4 regions of the Dryocola baronae genome follow, and region 1 is predicted to be linked to each of the others. Evidence: predicted binding sites of a transcription regulator. Region 1 holds the regulator's gene; each other region holds the start of a gene.
The links. Region 1 encodes LexA, which represses DNA repair genes until DNA is damaged. Its sites were predicted from a motif close to TNCTGTATGTACATACAGNA; they were not measured.
Positions count from the first base shown of each region.

Region 2: a site for LexA is predicted at 2,687-2,706, ahead of dinB (DNA polymerase IV). Genes of this name have one in related genera too.
Region 3: a site for LexA is predicted at 3,081-3,100, ahead of mutH (DNA mismatch repair endonuclease MutH). Genes of this name have one in related genera too.
Region 4: a site for LexA is predicted at 3,675-3,694, ahead of ACSPHG_RS15485 (DNA translocase FtsK 4TM domain-containing protein). Genes of this name have one in related genera too.

Region 1 is NZ_JBINNY010000001.1:334,271-339,364, forward strand. It holds gene plsB (glycerol-3-phosphate 1-O-acyltransferase PlsB) at 1-1,445, opposite strand, end outside; gene ACSPHG_RS01575 (diacylglycerol kinase) at 1,629-1,997, shown strand; gene lexA (transcriptional repressor LexA) at 2,117-2,725, shown strand; gene dinF (MATE family efflux transporter DinF) at 2,815-4,149, shown strand; gene ACSPHG_RS01590 (CsbD family protein) at 4,388-4,597, shown strand; gene zur (zinc uptake transcriptional repressor Zur) at 4,682-5,094, opposite strand, start outside.
Region 2 is NZ_JBINNY010000001.1:4,075,637-4,080,730, reverse strand. It holds gene ACSPHG_RS19320 (NADH:ubiquinone reductase (Na(+)-transporting) subunit D) at 1-400, shown strand, start outside; gene nqrE (NADH:ubiquinone reductase (Na(+)-transporting) subunit E) at 407-1,003, shown strand; gene nqrF (NADH:ubiquinone reductase (Na(+)-transporting) subunit F) at 1,016-2,239, shown strand; gene nqrM ((Na+)-NQR maturation NqrM) at 2,251-2,475, shown strand; gene dinB (DNA polymerase IV) at 2,727-3,782, shown strand; gene pepD (cytosol nonspecific dipeptidase) at 4,179-5,094, opposite strand, start outside.
Region 3 is NZ_JBINNY010000001.1:966,077-971,170, forward strand. It holds gene ACSPHG_RS04445 (NADP(H)-dependent aldo-keto reductase) at 1-886, opposite strand, end outside; gene ACSPHG_RS04450 (YgdI/YgdR family lipoprotein) at 1,026-1,244, opposite strand; gene ACSPHG_RS04455 (TerC family protein) at 1,377-2,090, opposite strand; gene mutH (DNA mismatch repair endonuclease MutH) at 2,162-2,848, opposite strand; gene rppH (RNA pyrophosphohydrolase) at 3,534-4,064, shown strand; gene ptsP (phosphoenolpyruvate--protein phosphotransferase) at 4,077-5,094, shown strand, end outside.
Region 4 is NZ_JBINNY010000001.1:3,246,795-3,251,888, forward strand. It holds gene ACSPHG_RS15485 (DNA translocase FtsK 4TM domain-containing protein) at 1-3,612, opposite strand, end outside; gene lrp (leucine-responsive transcriptional regulator Lrp) at 3,733-4,227, opposite strand; gene trxB (thioredoxin-disulfide reductase) at 4,732-5,094, shown strand, end outside.

The DNA of each region.
Region 1 (5,094 bases):
CGCTGGTTCAGGAAGGTCATCAGCGGCATAGGTTCGCCGAAGTTAACGTAGCCCTGGCCCAGATTACGCAGCTTGCTCAGGCCGCGCAGCATCGACATAAAGCCTTCTTTCTCTTTCGTCGCGCCGCGCAGTTCCTTGGCGTAGGTGCCCACTTCCATCACGTGTTCGTAACCGATGTAAATCGGCACCAGCGTAATAGGGCGGGTACCGCCGCGCAGCATGGCCTGAATCGTCATCGACAGCGTGCCGGTTTTCGGGTCAAGCAGGCGGCCGGTCCGCGAACGGCCCCCTTCCACGAAGTATTCCACCGAATAGCCACGGCTAAACAGCTCGCCGAGATATTCGCGGAACACGGTGGAGTACAGCTTGCTGCCCTTAAAGGTACGACGAATAAAGAACGCGCCCAGGCGGCGGAAAATCGGGCCAGCCGGCCAGAAGTTCAGGTTGATGCCCGCCGCGATGTGCGGAGGCACCAGCCCCTGGTGATAAAGCACATACGACAGCAGCATGTAGTCCATGTGGCTGCGGTGGCAGGGCACATACACGATTTCATGGCCGTCGTGGGCGAGCTGGCGCACGCGCTCGGCGTTGTGAACGTTGATGCCCTGATACAGGCGGTTCCACGTCAGGCCCAGCACGCGGTCGGTCAGGCGCACGGCTTCATACGAGAAGTTCGCCGCAATCTCTTCCATAAGCGCGACCGCGTTTTGCTGGGCCTTCTCGTGGGAGATTTTCTTACTGCGCGCTTCATCTTCGACCGCTCGCGCGATTGCTTTTGATGCCAGCAGTTTATTAAACAAATCCTGACGCACCGGCAGGCGCGGCCCGACGGTGGCTAAACGCTGGCGAGCAAAGTGCATGCGCGCTACGCGAGCCAGTTTTTGGGCGATTTTTTTATCCGTGCCGTGGTCGGTTGCCATCTGGCGCAGAGAGACCGGCGCGGAGAAACGCACAAAGCTATCGCGACCAAGCCAGGAAACCGCGAAGAATTTCTGAACGCCGTTGAGCATTTTTAACGGCGGGTTGATTTCGCCTTTCTCACGGCCCGGCGAACGGCCAAACATCACCGATACCGGCACCATCTGAACGTCCAGATTCGGGTTATTGCGGTGCAGATCAAGATAGTCGTGGAAGAGCTTAATTGACTCTTCTTTCGGCGTGTAATAAGTGAAGACGCGCGGGCCACCGTGAATAAAGACATAGCGCGGCAAAACCGCTCCGTCGATTTCAAGCGGTTCCAGCGGGTCGGGTAAATCATGTGCGAGGCATTGCGCGCGTAGCGTCAACAAGTCTGCCTTAGAGTTATAAGGCAGAACGTACATAATTGGGCGAGTTGTATCCAGGCCCAGTTCGGCTTGTGGATCAGCCGGTATGGACTTGCTTTTTACCAGGACGCCTAATGGTAAATTAAGTAATTTGTAGTAGATTCTTGGCCAGCCTGACATAAACGATGTAAAGCCTCAGGTTAATAATGCAAATTCGCCGCAAGAATATCAGAAACTGCATAAGATTTCTGTGGCGTTGCGATTTTACCCACCATCCTCCTGGTTGCCGTTTCCATGGCAGAAACCTGAAGAAGGTGGGCACTGATAAGCATTGACGCTTTTATTTTAAAAAGGTTTCCAAAAATGGCGAATAACACCACTGGGTTCACTCGTATTATCAAAGCCGCGGGCTATTCCTGGAAGGGCCTGCGCGCCGCCTGGATAAACGAAGCCGCCTTCCGCCAGGAAGGGGTTGCCGCGGTTATCGCTATCGCCATTGCCTGCTGGCTGGACGTTGACCCTATTACCCGCATTCTGCTTATCGGCTCCGTTGTGCTGGTTATGATTGTTGAAATTCTCAACAGCGCCATCGAAGCGCTGGTCGACCGCGTGGGCACGGATTACCACGAGCTTTCAGGCCGGGCGAAGGATATGGGTTCCGCCGCCGTATTGATCGCTATTATCCTCGCAGTTGTCACCTGGGTCACGCTGCTGTGGCAGCATATGCGCTAATTTGCGAGAGGCTTTCCAGATTGCGATAAGTGCCTGGTTTTTTGCTCAATTTGTGGTTTCAAATTCGCCTTTGACTGTATATACTCACAGCATAACTGTATAAACACCCAGGGGGCGGAATGAAAGCTTTAACTACCAGGCAGCAAGAGGTGTTTGATCTCATTAGGGATCATATCAACCAGACCGGCATGCCACCTACGCGTGCCGAAATTGCTCAACGTCTGGGGTTCCGTTCTCCAAACGCTGCAGAAGAGCACCTTAAGGCGCTGGCTCGTAAGGGCGTAATCGAAATTGTCTCGGGTGCCTCACGCGGCATCCGCCTGCTGGTTGAAGAAGTGACCGGCATTCCTCTGATTGGCCGCGTTGCCGCCGGTGAGCCGCTGCTGGCGCAGCAGCACATAGAAGGCCATTACGACGTTGACCCGTCCCTGTTTAAGCCTAATGCAGACTTCCTGCTGCGCGTAAGCGGCATGTCCATGAAAGACATCGGTATTCTCGACGGCGACCTGCTGGCGGTACACAAAACTCAGGACGTGCGTAACGGCCAGGTGGTTGTGGCGCGTATCGACGACGAAGTGACCGTCAAACGTCTTAAGCAACAGGGCAATACCGTGCAGCTGCTGCCGGAAAACAGCGAGTTCGAACCTATCATCGTCGATCTCCGCGAGCAGAACTTCAGCATTGAAGGCCTGGCCGTCGGCGTGATCCGCAACGGCGACTGGCTGTAGTCCCGATTACGTGCCCTCGCACTAGGTGATGCGCGCCCGCCGCGCATCACCGTCAAACTTCGTGTCTTTTACTCGTCCTGGAACCCCCCATGCGTTTCTTCTCGACGACGGATAAAGCGCTCTGGCGCCTCGCGTTACCGATGATTTTCTCCAATATCACCGTGCCCCTGCTGGGCCTGGTCGATACCGCCGTTATTGGTCATCTGGACAGCCCCGTTTATCTCGGCGGCGTGGCGATTGGCGCAACGGCAACCAGCTTCCTCTTTATGCTGCTGCTCTTTCTGCGCATGAGCACCACGGGCTTAACGGCCCAGGCCTTTGGCGCGAACAACCCGGCGGCGCTGGCCCGCGCGTTGGTTCAACCTTTGCTGCTGGCGCTGGTCGCCGGTATCGCTATCGTCGCGCTGCGCTACCCGCTGATTACGCTTGCCTTAAATATCGTCGGTGGGAACGAGCAGGTGCTAGAGCAGGCTCGGCGCTTCCTCGAAATCCGTTGGCTAAGCGCCCCCGCTTCTTTAGCAAACCTCGTGCTGCTTGGCTGGCTGCTCGGCGTGCAGTATGCCCGCGCCCCGGTGATCCTGCTGGTGGTCGGCAACGTGCTGAACATCGTGCTCGATCTCTGGCTGGTGATGGGCCTGCATATGAATGTGCAGGGCGCGGCGCTGGCAACGGTGGTTGCGGAATACGCTACCTTTATCATCGGCCTGCTGATGGTGAAAAAGGTGCTGGGCATGCGCGGCATCGACTTTACGATGCTAAAAAATGCCTGGCGGGGGAATGTCCGCCGTCTGCTGGCGTTAAACAGGGACATCATGCTGCGCTCGCTGCTGCTGCAAATCTGCTTCGCCTCGGTGACGATTCTGGGCGCGCGTCTGGGCAGCGAAGTGGTGGCGGTCAACGCCGTGCTCATGACGCTGCTGACGTTTACCGCCTACGCGCTGGACGGCTTTGCCTACGCCGTGGAGGCGCATTCAGGGCAGGCCTATGGCGCACGTAACGGCGGCCAGCTGCTTGACGTATGGCGGGCGGCCTGCCGCCAGGCGGGTATTGTCGCCCTGAGCTTCGCGGTTGTGTACGCGCTGTTTGGTGAAAACATTGTCGCCATGCTTACGTCACTGCCGGAGCTACAGCAGCAGGCGGACCGCTATCTGCACTGGCAAATTGTCCTGCCGGTGGTGGGGGTGTGGTGCTATCTGCTCGACGGCATGTTTATTGGCGCAACGCGCGGTGCCGAGATGCGCAACAGTATGGCGATTGCGGCATTGGGCTTTGGCCTGTCGTTACTGAGCGTGCCATGGCTTGGTAACCACGGCCTGTGGCTGTCAATTGCGGTATTTCTTGCACTGCGTGGACTGTCTCTCGGCTGGATTTGGCGTCGCCACTGGCGGCACGATACCTGGTTTGCAGCTGAAAGTCATAGATAGTTACAACTCCTGACGAGGCTTTAATCACCGCCTAACACGCTGATTTAACGCAATGTTCTGTGGTTAGTCAGCGTGTTGCCCATCACCCCGATGGTTCAATATTCTTAATTACCGCTTCGATGCCAGATCCTTGACTACAATTATTATCACGTCCAGCAGATAGTGAGTGACAGCCAGCTGGCTCCACTCGGACGATATTAATTTTGTGATATTTAACCGAACGATGAGGATCTAAATTATGAATAAAGACGAAATCGGCGGTAACTGGAAACAGTTCAAAGGCACAGTGAAAGAAAAATGGGGCAAGCTGACCGACGACGACATGACCGTCATTGAAGGTAAACGCGATCAGCTGGTTGGTAAAATCCAGGAACGCTACGGCTCTTCTAAAGAAGACGCTGAAAAGGAAGTTGTTGACTGGGAAACCCGTAACAAATACCGCTGGTAGTTTGCATAACCCTCAGTTGTGCTAACCCTCAACGGCTACCCGGCCCTGGTACAAGGATGTACCGCACTCCCTTCTTATTTTAAATCAGCGTACTTTTTTCTTAATCAGCACCGAATGGTCATGGCTGCTGCACCCATCTTTGTGGCTACAGGCTTCTACTTCGGCACACGCTGAACATAATCCATGCGCTTCAATCACGTTATGACGCAGTGCAAAGCCCATTTTAGCGGCGAGCTTGTGCATAATGTCCTCTACGCCCTGAGCGGCTTCTTCCTTCACCACACCACAGCGTTCGCAGATAAACATGGCTGAAGAATGCGTTGGCTGGTCAATCAGATTACACAGCACATAGCTGTTAGCCGACTCCACGCGGTGAACAAAGCCCTGCTCGAGTAGGAAATCCAACGCGCGATAAACCGTTGGCGGTTTGGCCTGCGGCTCGCTGGCGCGCAGTAAATCCAGAAGATCGTAGGCGCTGATGGCGCCGGTCTGTAGTG
Region 2 (5,094 bases), 3.7 Mb from region 1:
GATCATCGCTTCGCTGGTGATCGTAGTCGATCAGATCCTGCGGGCCTACGCCTATGAGATCTCAAAACAGCTTTCGGTATTCGTTGGTTTGATTATCACCAACTGTATCGTAATGGGTCGTGCGGAAGCCTACGCCATGAAGTCACCGCCGCTGGCGAGCTTTATGGACGGCATCGGCAACGGCCTGGGCTACGGCGTGATCCTGCTGCTGGTTGGCTTTATTCGTGAGCTTATCGGCAGCGGCAAGCTGTTTGGCATCACCGTGCTGGACACCGTGCAAAACGGCGGCTGGTATCAGCCGAACGGGCTGTTCCTGCTGGCACCCAGCGCGTTCTTTATTATCGGATTGTTGATTTGGGCGCTGCGTACCTGGAAGCCTGCTCAACAGGAAAAGGATTAACAGACGATGGAACATATGATTAGTCTGTTTGTGCGAGCGGTGTTTGTTGAAAACATGGCGCTCGCCTTCTTCCTCGGCATGTGTACTTTCCTTGCCGTGTCGAAGAAAGTCTCTACGGCCTTTGGGCTTGGCATTGCGGTAACCGTGGTGCTGGGGATTTCAGTGCCGGTTAACAACCTGGTTTATAACCTGGTGCTGCGCGACGGCGCGCTGGTGGAAGGGGTGGATCTTAGCTTCCTGAACTTCATCACCTTTATCGGCGTTATTGCGGCCCTGGTGCAAATCCTTGAAATGATCCTCGATCGTTTCTTCCCGGCGCTGTACAACGCGCTGGGCATCTTCCTGCCTCTGATCACCGTGAACTGCGCCATCTTTGGCGGTGTCTCCTTCATGGTGCAACGTGACTATGGCTTTGGCGAATCCATCGTTTATGGCTTCGGCTCCGGCATCGGCTGGATGCTGGCGATCGTTGCCATGGCCGGTATCCGCGAGAAGATGAAATACGCCAACGTGCCCGCAGGACTGCGCGGCTTAGGGATAACCTTTATCACCACCGGTTTGATGGCGCTGGGCTTTATGTCCTTCTCCGGTGTGCAGCTGTAAGGGCGGAAATTTATGGAAATTATTCTTGGCGTAGTGATGTTTACGCTGATCGTCCTGGCGCTGGCGCTGATGATTTTGTTCGCAAAATCGAAGCTTGTGAACTCCGGCGACGTGCTGATCGAAGTTAATGGCGATGCGGACAAGCAGTTCCACGCGCCCGCAGGCGATAAGCTGCTGAACACCCTTTCAAGCCAGGGGATCTTTATCTCCTCGGCCTGCGGCGGCGGCGGCTCGTGCGGCCAGTGCCGTGTGAAAATCAAAGAGGGCGGCGGCGATATTCTGCCAACCGAGCTTTCGCACATTACCAAACGCGAGGCCAAAGAGGGCTGCCGTCTGGCCTGTCAGGTTGCCGTTAAGCAGGACATGAAGATTGAGCTGCCGGAAGAGATATTCGGCGTCAAAAAATGGGAATGCGAGGTTATCTCTAACGATAACAAAGCGACGTTTATCAAAGAGCTGAAGCTACGCATTCCTGACGGTGACGTGGTGCCGTTCCGCGCCGGGGGCTACATTCAAATTGAATCGCCACCGCATCAGGTTAGCTATGCCGACTTCGACGTGCCGGACGAGTATCGCGGCGACTGGGACAAATTTAACCTGTTCCGCTTCCAGTCCGTGGTGAACGAACCCTGTGTACGCGCTTACTCCATGGCGAACTACCCGGAAGAAGAGGGCATTATTATGCTCAACGTGCGTATCGCCACGCCGCCGCCGAACGTGCCGGACGCGCCGCCGGGGATTATGTCTTCCTATATCTGGTCGTTAAAGGCGGGTGATAAAGTCACCATTTCCGGGCCGTTTGGTGAATTCTTTGCCAAAGATACCGATGCCGAAATGGTCTTTATCGGCGGCGGTGCGGGCATGGCACCGATGCGTTCCCACATCTTCGACCAGCTCAAGCGCCTGCACAGCACGCGCAAAATCAGCTTCTGGTACGGCGCGCGCTCGCTGCGTGAAATGTTCTACGAAGATGAGTTTGAAAAGCTGGCGCAGGAAAACCCGAACTTCACCTTTAACGTCGCGCTTTCCGATCCGCAGCCGGAAGACAACTGGACGGGGTATACCGGCTTCATCCACAACGTTCTGCTGGAAAACTACCTGCGCAACCATCCCGCGCCGGAAGACTGCGAGTTCTATATGTGCGGGCCACCGATGATGAACGCGGCGGTAATTAAAATGCTCAAAGACCTGGGCGTAGAGGATGAAAACATCATGCTCGACGACTTTGGCGGCTGACGGGAGCCACTATGCTTATCGTGTTTATTGCCACCTTTGCCGTCTTCGTGCTGGTAATTTTCGGCATGTCGCTGGGCTTTATCGTCAAGCGTAAATCCATTCAGGGCAGCTGCGGCGGCATTGCAGCGCTGGGAATGGAGAAGGTGTGCAACTGCCCCGAACCGTGCGACGCGCGTAAAAAACGCATGGCGCGGGAAGCGCGCGAGGCGAAATTTAAGTCCGGACAAATCCTTTAGATTTGTCAGATGGCGCTTCGCTTATCTGACCTACGCTGGTTTGGTAGGTTGGGTAAGCGTGGCGCCCCCCGACAATCCACATCAAAATCCCACGCTTAGGTAGGTCGGGTGAGCGCAGCGCCACCCGACAATCCACATCGAAATTCCACGCTTAGGTAGGTCGGGTAAGCGCAGCGCCACCCGACATTTCCCTTCACACATTTCCCAACTTGACTGTATACTTATCCAGTAAATAATAGGGTTGGATGAGCATGCGTAAAATCATTCATGTTGATATGGACTGCTTCTTTGCCGCCGTTGAGATGCGTGATAATCCAGCCCTGCGCGATATCCCTCTGGCTATCGGCGGCAGCGCACAGCGGCGCGGGGTCATCAGCACGGCGAACTACCCGGCGCGTAAATACGGCGTCCACAGCGCGATGTCCACCGCAATGGCGCTCAAGCTCTGCCCGCATTTGACGTTACTGCCTGGCCGCTTCGATGCCTATAAAGAAGCCTCGAACCACATCCGTGAAATCTTCTCCCGCTACACCCCCTTGATTGAACCGCTGTCGCTCGACGAAGCCTATCTCGACGTTTCCGCCAGCCCGCACTGCTACGGCTCGGCTACGCTGATGGCGCGGGAGATCCGCCAGGCTATTTCTGACGAGCTGAATCTCACCGCCTCCGCCGGTATCGCGCCGGTAAAGTTCCTCGCCAAAATCGCCTCCGACCTTAACAAGCCGAACGGGCAATATGTGATCACGCCTGACGAGGTTCCGGCCTTTTTGGAAACTCTGCCGCTGGGCAAAATCCCCGGCGTGGGCAAGGTCACCGCCGGCAAGCTCGAAAGCCTCGGCCTGCGCACCTGTGCCGACGTGCAGAAAACCGATTTAGCCTCGCTGCTAAAGCGCTTCGGGAAGTTTGGCCGGGTTATCTGGGAGCGAAGCCAGGGCATCGACGAGCGAGAAATCAGCAACGAAAGGCAGCGCAAATCCGTCGGCGTTGAAAAAACGCTGGCCGAAGATATTCACCGCTGGGAAGAGTGCGAAGCGATTATCGAACAGCTGTATCCCGAGCTTGAAAGGCGGTTGAAGAACGTGAAGCCCGACCTGCTGATCGCCCGTCAGGGGGTAAAGCTCAAGTTTAATGATTTCCAGCAAACGACCCAAGAGCACGTCTGGCCGCAGCTTAATAAAGAAGATTTGATCGCCACGGCAAAAAATACCTGGAACGATCGCCGGGGAGGGCGGGGGGTGAGGCTGGTGGGGTTACACGTCACGCTGCTGGACCCGCAGATTGAGCGGCAGCTGCTGTTGGGGTTGTGAGGGCAGGAGATTGTTGGTGGATGGCGCATTCGCTTATCCACCCTACAACACCGAACTTGTATGACGGATGGCGCGAACCACGCAAACACCGAACCCGTAGGTCGGGTAAGCGCAGCGCCACCCGACAGTTTCAGCGGATAGCGCATCGGCTTATCCACCCTACAACACCGAAACCGTAGGTCGGGTAAGCGCAGCGCCACCCGACAGTTTCACCGGATAGAGCATCGGCTTATTCACCCTACAACACCGAACCCGTAGGTCGTGTAAGCGCAGCGCCACCCGACAGTTTCAGCGGATAGAGCATCGGCTTATTCACCCTACAACACCGAATCCGTAGGTCGGGTAAGCGCAGCGCCACCCGACAGTTTCGCCGGATAGCGCTAACGCTCAAAGTGCTTACTTCGCTGGAATCGCTTTTAGCAGCTCGGTCAGCAGGATCCAATACTGGCCCACGCTTTCGATATGCACCTGCTCATCCGGGGAGTGAGGACCGGTGATGGTTGGCCCGATAGAAACCATGTCCATGTCCGGATAAGGTTTCTTGAACAGACCGCACTCCAGGCCCGCGTGGATTACCATGATGTTCGGCGTTTTGTTAAACAGCTTCTGGTAGGTTTCGCGCACCAGGTGCATAACCGGAGAGTTAGCATCCGGCTGCCAGCCTGGGTAACTGCCCTTCGCATTGGTCTGCGCACCGGCGAGCTGGCCAAGCGCGTGCAGCATGCCCACCACGTAATCTTTACCGGTATCGATAAGAGAGCGGATCAGGCAGATGATTTCCGCGCTGTCGTCGCTCGTCGTCACCACGCCGACGTTCAGAGAGGTTTCTACCACGCCTTTTACCGCGTCAGAGTTGCGGATAACGCCGTTTGGCGTGGCGTTTAGCAGGCCGAGGAACGCGTCGCGGCTTTTCGCCGTCAGCGCGGCTTTATCGCTGCTTACGGACTCAACCAGCACGTTGACGTTCTTCTCAACGGCAGCCAGTTCGTTTTTCAGAATCGCGAGGAATTCCGTAGCCAGCGACTTCAACTGGGCCGCTTTGTCTGCCGGTACGGCAAGCGTTGCGAAGGCTTCACGAGGGATAGCGTTGCGCAGCGTACCGCCGTTCAGATCCAGCAGGCGGGCGTCGAGTTCTGCCGCGTGGGCGAACAGGAAACGGGCCAGCAGCTTGTTCGCGTTGCCCAGACCAAGGTGAATATCACCGCCGGAATGGCCGCCCTTCAGGCCTTTCACGGTCAGCTTGAAGGTCTCAAAACCGGCCGGAATCGCTTCGCGTTGCAGCGGCAGCGTGGTGATGAAATCAATCCCGCCC
Region 3 (5,094 bases), 630 kb from region 1:
CAAAGGCCAGCGCCATCTGCGCCGGATCGAGATTATGGCGTTTTGCCACGTCGACATAGGCCGCAACCGCTTTCTCGGCCTGCTCGCCGCTGTAGCGCGTAAAGCGGCTAAACAGCGTATTGCGCGCGCCAGCGGGCTTCGCGCCGTTCAGGTATTTCCCGGTTAGCGTCCCGAAGGCCAGGCAGGAATAGGCCAGCAGCTCAACGCCTTCGCGCTGGGTTATCTCGGCAAGGCCCACTTCAAAGCTGCGGTTTACCAGGCTGTACGGGTTCTGAATGGTGACGATGCGCGGCAGGTCGTGCTTTTCCGCCAGCTGTAGATAGCGCATCACGCCCCACGGCGTTTCGTTCGAGACGCCGATATAGCGAATCTTCCCGGCGCGCTGGAATTCTGCCAGCGCCTCCAGCGTTTCCAGCAGCGTGACGGGAACCGCGTTATCCGTCCAGGTGTAGCCCAGCTTGCCGAAGCAGTTGGTGGCGCGCTGCGGCCAGTGAACCTGATAGAGATCGAGGTAGTCGGTCTGTAGGCGCTTAAGGCTTGCGTCCAGCGCGTCGCGAATATTTCTGCGGTCGAGAATCTGGTTTGGGCGGATGCCCGCGTCGTTATTGCGGCTTGGGCCGCTGACCTTTGAGGCGACGATAAGCTTGTCGCGATTGCCGCTTTTCTTCAGCCAGTTGCCCACGTAGGTTTCTGTTAACCCTTGGGTTTCCGGGCGCGGCGGGACGGGGTACATCTCCGCGACGTCAATCAGGTTCACGCCTTGGCTTACGGCATAATCAAGCTGTTGGTGAGCGTCGGCTTCGCTGTTCTGTTCACCAAACGTCATGGTGCCAAGGCCCAGCGTGCTTATTTCAAGAGCGCTATGGGGGATACGGTGATAGTGCATAGCCGGCTTCCTTATTCTTCTGACCTCATCAGGCAGGCGCCTGACAAAAAAGGACTATTAACATGGCAGAGGGGAAGCAAAAGCGAAAGGGGGGAGAGAAGAAAAGTCGTCAGGCCAGCGAGGCGCTGACCTTCAGGATTTAACGCTCAATGATTTGTGAAACGTCGTCGCGGTTGATCTGCATTTCGTTGCCCTGCTGGTCACGGTAGCTCACCAGACCGGTTTCATCATCGACCTTCGGTTTGCCATCGGTCAGGATCATGCGGCCGTCTTTGGTTGCCATCACGTAGTCGCTGCTGCAGCCGGAAACGGCAAAAGCCAGACCCATAGCGGAAATTACAACTGCCCATTTTTTCATTGTTGTTCGCCTCGTCAGGAATGGAATAGAAAAACATACATAGTTTAGTAATAACTTTTTAAAGGCGGGAAGATAAGCGGCAAATTCTTAAAATAAATCAGGGGAAAGCGTGTTGGCCTTCCCCTGATTGGGTTAGAGCGGGTTCTTTTTGTTGCGGATAAGGTTGAGGCTTTCGACGGCGATAGAGAAGAACATCGCGAAGTAGATGTAGCCTTTCGGCACGTGAACATCGAAGCTTTCGAGAATCAGCGTGAAGCCCACCAGCAGCAGGAATGCCAGGGCGAGCATTTTCACCGACGGATGGCGGTCAACGAAATCGCCAATCGCGCGCGCGGCAAACATCATGACCCCGACTGCGATAATCACGGCGGCCATCATGATGAACAGGTGGTCAGACAGGCCGACCGCGGTAATCACCGAATCCAGGCTGAAAATAATATCCAGCAGCATGATCTGCACGATAGCGCCAAAGAAGGAGTGAACGTTGGTTTTAATGCCTTCTTCGCCGCCCTCGATGGATTCGTGAATCTCTTTGCTGGCCTTCCAGATAAGGAACAGACCACCGAAGAGCAGGATTAAATCCCGCGCGGAAATCTCATTACCCATGACCGTAAACAGCGGGGTAGTTAAGCGGATAACCCATGCAATAGAAGCAAGCAGCGCAAGCCGCATGAGCATTGCCGCGCCTAAACCCAGGCGACGCGCCTTCTGCTGCTGCTCTTTGGGGAGCTTCGCGACGACCAGCGAGAGGAAAATAATATTGTCGATACCCAATACGATTTCGAGGATGGTTAGCGTGCCTAACGCCATCCATGCATTGGGGTCAGAGATCCATGCAAACATCAAACAAGTCCTGCCAAAAAATGAAAACGCTAATTATAAGCGCCTGCTCGAAAGGGAGTACACGTTAATTGATGCTACAGGCCGAAATGTCGTGCAAGTAGGGCGGCGGTAAAGTTCTTTTTAAGATAGAAACCGCGTGGCAGCGTGAGGATCTTTGTGCCGTCCGCGCCGATGGCTTCGGTCAGCGCTTTGCTGTTCGCAGCCTTAGGGCGCAGCTGCAGCACTTCGCCATGACGGGCGGTAATGCGTTCAACCTGTCCCAGCACAATCAGATCCATCAGCTCCTCCCAGTCCAGCCTGAGCTGGCGATCCTCTTCTTCCGAAGGCTCCCATAATAGAGGCGCGCCCACGCGGCGTTCGGCCAACGGGATTTGCCGTTCGCCCTCAACCGGTATCCACAGAACGCGCTTTAGCTTATGGCGCACGTGGCTGGTTTCCCACACCACGCCGGTGTTGCCCGTAAGCGGCGCGACGCAGACAAAGGTGGTTTCCAGCGGGCGGCCGAGCCGGTCGATGGGGATCGTTTTTAACTCGATGCCTAACGCGGCGAAATCCTGCTCCGGTTTGCTCCCCGCGCTCGCCCCGAGCCAAAGCTCGAGCAAAATACCGATCCAGCCTTTATCGCGCTTAAGATCCGCCGGGATGGCAAGGCCCGCCAGCGCGGCGAGTTCCCCAAGCGTATAGCCCGCGAGGCTTTGTGCCTGAGCAAGCAGAATGCGTTCGTTTTCGGGTGGGTGAAGCAAAGGTTGTAATGATTGCATAACGCCTGGCTGCGAGTGGTTAAAAAATGACCGTGGTTTACCCACAATGGGGAAATAGTTTAACGTGCCGGGAGAGAGAATATCAATTTCATGATTTGTAATGACTTTTTTTCAAAAACTTCGCATATTGCGGTAAGCAAAAAAATCTTTTCCAATTCTGGTCACTGACAATGAACAGGATCTTACACCGGGTTATCCACAGAAAAATGGGATAACTGGCAAAAACCATGACTACTGGTTCCATTTACAGCCTTGACGGAGGGGCTAAAGACATTTTTTCGACGAATTGTGCCTAACTTGTTGGCACAATCTGTGGATAAAAACGTCATTGGTCGATCTTTCGTCAGTTGGCGATCCTTGAATGTGATGCCCATCACGTTATGAGAGTAATGAACAGCATTTATCTGTGTATTGAATTGAATTATAATAAGTTTTCATAAGTGTGGGATTGTTCTTATTTTGAGTTGTCAGAAGTTGTCCCGAGAGTATCGGCTAGTTTTTCACAGTGATATCCACAGAAAAAGTGAATAAAAACGCCTGGGCTTCGGCCCTTCTGTTTATAACTCGGGTTAAATTTGTGAGTTATTCAAATGTTATTAGTCACGGTAGACGATTAACAGTGGTTTACCGCCTGAGGCTTGTATGAAACAATCGCTGCAATCGAGATTTTATTTGAGGTAGTCCGGTGATCGATGATGATGGCTACCGCCCGAATGTTGGTATTGTAATCTGTAATCGGCAAGGGCAGGTGATGTGGGCCAGACGTTTTGGTCAGCACTCCTGGCAGTTTCCGCAGGGTGGCATCAATCCTGGCGAATCTCCTGAGCAGGCGATGTACCGTGAGCTTTTTGAGGAAGTGGGGTTACAGCGAAAAGATGTCCGTATCCTCGCCTCGACCCGCAACTGGTTACGTTACAAATTACCGAAACGTTTGGTGCGTTGGGACACAAAGCCGGTTTGTATCGGCCAGAAACAAAAATGGTTTCTTTTGCAGTTGATTGGCTCTGATAACGACATCAATATGCAAACCAGCAGCACCCCGGAGTTCGACGGCTGGCGTTGGGTGAGCTACTGGTATCCCGTGCGTCAGGTTGTCTCCTTCAAGCGCGATGTTTATCGTCGGGTGATGAAAGAGTTTGCCAGTGTCGTTATGCCGCTGCAGGAAGTTACGCCACCACGCAATAACGCGCCTGCATGGCGACGTAAAAGAGGTTAAGTCACGCCAAAAATGCTTACCCGTTTGCGAGAAATCGTTGAAAAGGTTGCCAGCGCCCCGCGCCTCAATGAGGCGCTGGACATCCTGGTGACCGACATCTGCCTTGCGATGGATACCGAGGTATGCTCGGTTTATCTCGCAGACAGTGACCGCCGCTGCTACTACCTGATGGCAACAAAGGGGCTGAAAAAGCCACGCGGACGCACCATCACCCTCGCATTTGATGAAGGCATTGTCGGGCTGGTAGGTCGCCTTGCCGAACCCATCAACCTTGCGGATGCCCAAAAACACCCCAGCTTTAAATACGTACCCGCCGTAAAAGAAGAGCGTTTCCGCGCTTTCCTTGGGGTGCCTATCATCCAGCGGCGTCAACTGCTGGGCGTGCTGGTGGTGCAGCAGCGCGAACATCGTCAGTACGATGAAAGCGAAGAGTCCTTCCTCGTTACTCTCGCCACGCAAATGGCGGGCATTCTTTCCCAGTCACAGCTTGCCGCTCTGTTTGGCCAGTATCGCCAGACGCGCATTCGTGCGCTCCCTGCGTCACCGGGCGTGGCCATAGCGGAAGGCTGGATGGACTCCACGCTGCCGCTGATGGAGCAGGTATCCGAAGCTTCAACGCTTGATACCTCGCGCGAACGCGAGCGGCTCACCGCCGCGCTTGAAGAGGCCGCCAACGAATTCCGCCGCTACAGCAAACGCTTCGCTGCGGGCGCGCAGAAAGAAACGGCCGCTATATTCGACCTCTACTCGCACCTGCTGACCGACGCGCGCCTGCGCCGTGAACTTTTCGGCGAAGTGGATAAAGGCTCGGTGGCGGAGTGGGCGGTTAAAAAAGTCGTCGAGAAATTTGCCGAACAGTTCGCAAGCCTCTCGGATAGCTATCTGAAAGAGCGTGCGGGCGACCTGAGAACGCTCGGACAGCGCCTGCTGTTCCATCTCGATGACACCATTCAAGGCCCAAATACCTGGCCTGAACGCTTTATCCTCGTTGCCGACGAGCTTTCGGCTGCAACCCTTGCAGAGCTGCCGC
Region 4 (5,094 bases), 2.9 Mb from region 1:
TCGCGCCGCACGGTTGTAGCCGATACGGAACTGGCGCTGCACGCCGGAAATCGACGCTTTACGCTTTTCGACGACAAACGCAACGGCCTGATCGAACAGTGGATCAAGCTCTTCATCGCCGTCCAGGCCACCGCCTGCACCACCCTCGCCTTCGTTATCGGAGGTGATACCTGAAATGTACTGTGGACGACCACGTGCCTTCCAGTCCTGCACTACCGCGTGAACTTCCTGGTCACGGACAAAGGCACCGTGTACGCGAACCGGCGTGGTGGAGTTCGGCCCGGAATACAGCATATCACCCATACCAAGCAGAGATTCAGCGCCGCCCTGGTCAAGGATGGTGCGCGAGTCGATTTTGCTCGACACGGTGAAGGCGATACGCGTTGGGATGTTCGCTTTGATAAGACCGGTAATGACGTCGACAGAAGGACGCTGCGTAGCAAGCACAAGGTGGATGCCCGCTGCACGCGCTTTCTGCGCCAGTCGTGCAATCAGTTCTTCAACTTTTTTGCCCACGGTCATCATCAGGTCGGCGAACTCATCCACCAGAACCACGATATACGGCAGCTTTTCGAGCATAGGATGCGTCGCATCCATGCTGTCGCCCGGCTTCCAGAACGGATCCGGAATCGGACGCCCCATACGCTCGGCTTCCAGCACGCGTTCGTTGTAACCGGCGAGGTTACGCACGCCGAGCGCCGACATCAGTTTATAACGGCGTTCCATCTCATTGACGCTCCAGCGCAGCGCGTTGGCCGCGTCTTTCATGTCGGTGACCACTTCGGTCAACAGATGAGGAATGCCTTCATAGACCGACAGCTCGAGCATTTTCGGGTCGATCATGATGAACTTAACTTCTTCCGGCGTCGCCTTGTACAGAATGCTTAAGATCATAGCATTCACGCCCACCGACTTACCGGAGCCAGTGGTACCCGCAACGAGCAGGTGAGGCATTTTCGCAAGGTCGGCGACGACAGATTCCCCGCCGATATCCTTACCAAGCACCACGGTGAGAGGCGAGGTGCTTTCGCGGAATTTAGCGCAGTCGAGAACTTCACGCAGGTAAACGGTCTGGCGCTTTTTATTCGGTAATTCCAGGCCGACATACGGCTTGCCCGGAATAACCTCTACAACGCGCACGGCAACCGTAGACAATGAACGAGCCAGGTCACGCGACAGGTTTGATATACGAGCAGCCTTGACACCCGGTGCCAGATCGAGTTCGAAACGCGTAATAACCGGGCCCGGTGAATAATCCACAACGTCGGCTTTGATGCGGTAATCAGCCAGACGCGCCTCAACAAGACGCGCCATTTGTTCCAGCGCAAAAGTATCCACCGGCTCAACTTCAGCTGGCGGAGAGGTAAGCAGATCCAGCGACGGCAGCGGCGTGGTCGGTTTTTGCAGCGGCCGGTCGTCGCCATTACGCATCAGGAACGGATGGATTAGACTTTCCTGCGGCTGCTGAGGCTGCTGATAGGCCTGATGCTGCGAAGGTGCCTGATAGGCTTCTTGCGGAGCATAGCTTTGATGTGCAGCAGGCTGAGCGGGTACAGCAGGCGCTTGTTCCGGGACAGGGCTTGGCGTAAACAACGGCTCGCTTGGGCCATCGTCCACCAGCTCTTTCATCGGAGAAAAACCAAAATCGTCGAGCGAGAACGGTGCGTTGGAAGCAGGCGCGGTTTGCTCATAGCGCTGATGCTGCTGGGCGGCAAACTGGCGGGCCAGTTCGGCTTGCTCTGCCGCGTCTTCATCTTCCTGAGACGGCTGCTCTTCTGCGTACTCATCGCCATAACGCTGCTGCTGTTGCGCGGAGAACTGGCGTGCCAGCTCGTCCTGCTGCATTTCGTCCGCATTATCGTCGGCGTAATCGTCGCTGTAGTCGCCGTTTTGACGACGTTCCGCGCGAGCCTGTTCTTCCGCCATGCGCTGCGACGGCAGCTTAATGCCGTAGGAGGCAAGTTCACGACGGGTAGGTACACGTACGCGATTTGGACGCGGCAGCTGCGGCCCAATCCCCTCTTTCACCTGCGCGCGTGGCGCATCGCTAGCAATGCTAAATACAGGCGAAAACGCTGCCGCTGCGCCTGCTGCTTTTGCCGCTTCTTTGACAACGGGCGCAACCGAAGTTACATCCGGCGCAGGCATCTCTGTTGGCATAACTGGCGGCATTGATGGCGTTGAAGGCATTGACGGTACTGTTGGTGTAGCCTCTGCGCGCTCGTACGGATCGGGCTTAGGTTCAATTACCGGCTGATACCAGGCGGCTAGCTGTTCCCTTTCACGAGCACGCTGCGCTTCAACCTCTTCAAAATGATAGAGCGGCGGACGCGCAGGTTTACTCTCTTCGACGGGTTCAGGCTGATATTCAGGCTCTGCAACAGGCGCTGCGGGTTCAGACCAGTGGCTGGTCATTTCCTGAGGTACCTGCTGTGCGGCTGGCCGTGGCGCAGCGTAGTTTTCAGGTGCCGGGGCAATAACCGGGTCAGGCGTAACCGTCGTTGGCGCAGGTTCCCAGGCGATAGCCGGGCTGGTCTGCGTTTCAGGCGCTGGCGTTTGAACCGGCGGCGTTGATGCAGCCGAGGAAACTGGCGCAGCGTAGGATTGATTTACCATCGTCGCGGCTGTCGCAGCCGCAAGCGGTTCAACGATGGAAGGACCGCTTAATAACGGATCGTATTCCTCTGATTCCGGAAGCGTAGCTTTATTACCGGAGAACAGCACGTCGTCCGCGTCGGCCTCAACGCCGCGCGCGGTAAACAGGACGTCATCTTCGTCATCCATGCGCTTGCCGGAGAACAAAGCGGCGTCCGTTTTACGCGCGTTAGGGTTGGCGAATTTCTCTGAGATGCGCTGCTTGCGGGCCAGCGCACCGCGCAGGATACGTGCACGACGGGATTCACGTTTTTCCATTGCTGGTTCGTGTTCATCGTCAAGCAGTTCGTCTTGATGTTCTTCGTAATCGTACTCTTCGTCCTGCCAGGTGTTATCCCGACGGGTTCGATTGCTGGCAAACGTCAGCACGGTTAACACCGCGCCGCCGATCTTTTCGGCAATGCTCACCCAAGACCAGCCGGTGAACAGCGTCAAGCCAGCCGCCCAGACGCAAAGCAACGCGATCGTACCGCCGCTGCTATTCAGCAGCGGCATCATCGCCGTACTCAACAGGCTGCCAATCACGCCGCCGGAGGCGAAGTACCAGATATCGTCAGCATTAATGGCGGCTAGACCACAGGAGGTCAACACCATGGCCAGAACGCCTATCAGGCGCAGCGACACCGCAAAGTAGTCGATGTAATCTTCACTGCCCCGCTGCCGCCAGGTGAACCAGCAGGCACCGATGATAATCACCGGAATGGTATAGGCCATCACGCCAAAGATGAAAAACAGGGTATCCGCAAGCCATGCGCCGGGTGCACCACCCAAATTATGGATAGGTTCATGCCACGCCGTCTGTGACCAGCTTGGATCGGAAGGATTAAAACTCAGTAAGGCGACCATCAGGTAGATGGCAAAAATGGCAACAAGGATCAGCAGCGCCTCAAGTAAACGGCGCCCGCTGCTAAGTGTCTTTAATGTTACTTCTTTATCTTCGGTGTATTCCTGGCTCAAGTAGACTCTCCAGGTCCTTAAATATATAGAGAGCAACAGTGCCGGGAGGATCCCGGCACTGTTGCTGTATGGATTACCAGGAGTGTAACCAAAATACGCGGATTTTGCACCTGGCCCGTGTTAACGGGTCTTAATAACCAGACGATTACTCTGTTTCACTTCTTCCATGACGACGTAGGTACGGGTGTCGTTCACCCCCGGCAGTCGTAACAGGGTTTCGCCTAATAATTTGCGGTAAGCCGACATATCCGGCACGCGGGTTTTCAACAGGTAGTCGAAATCGCCGGAAACCAGGTGACACTCTTGAATTTCTTCAAGTTTTTGCACTGCGGCGTTAAATTGCTCAAACACATCCGGCGCGCCACGATTCAGAGTAATCTCAACAAAAACCAGAAGTGATGCATCCAGATAATGCGGGTTTAACAGCGCCGTGTAGCCCTGAATAAAACCCTGTCGTTCCAAACGACGTACGCGCTCAAGGCACGGCGTCGGTGAAAGCCCAACACGCTTCGAAAGCTCGACGTTAGAAATTCGCCCATCCTTTTGCAGCTCGTTGAGGATATTACGATCGATGCGGTCGAGATCTTTGCCAGGGCGCTTTTTGCTATCTACCATTATTATTGTCTCTCTCTGTTCCTTCCATCACCTGCCATAACCCGGGTCAACGTCACTGTTCCGGGTGTACGTGAGAAGACCGGTGCCAAACGGCTGCTATCGACATCACGCATGGCGTCTGTCCACACCATGCGTAGATTTCAATGGCCCGGTAAATTTGCATCAGGTATGCGCGACGTTATGAAAACAATCACACCAAATGTTTTTTCTTCCTCGAATGTTTTCGCAAATGCTTAGGGGATTGTCAAAGCAAAACATCGCTTTTTAGTGGAACGTGCCAGATATCAGGCGCACTTGACGATTATTCATCACTTTACCTCCGTGACTAATCCCTCTCACAGGTTGAGTATTTATGCGGTTTAAGCGCGGTTTCAGCACATTGATTGAGCAAGGCTATTACACATATCGTTCACACAATTCCCTAACACCCTCGCTACACCTTTTTTTAAGTCGCCAAATTCCCTACAATCCCCCGATTGTCAGCAAACGTTCAATGAGGAACTCATGAGCACGGCTAAACACAGTAAGTTGCTTATTCTGGGCTCCGGCCCTGCGGGCTACACCGCAGCGGTCTATGCTGCTCGCGCCAACCTGAAACCCGTCCTGATTACCGGTATGGAAAAAGGCGGCCAGCTCACCACCACCACCGAAGTCGAAAACTGGCCGGGCGACCCGCATGACCTGACCGGGCCACTGTTGATGGAGCGCATGCACGAGCACGCCGCCAAATTCGAAACCGAAATTCTTTTCGATCACATCAGCAAGGTCGATCTGCAAAACCGTCCGTTCCGCCTGACCGGCGATAGCGGTGAGTACACCTGCGACGCGCTGATTATCGCGACCGGTGCCTCCGCGCGTTACCTGGGC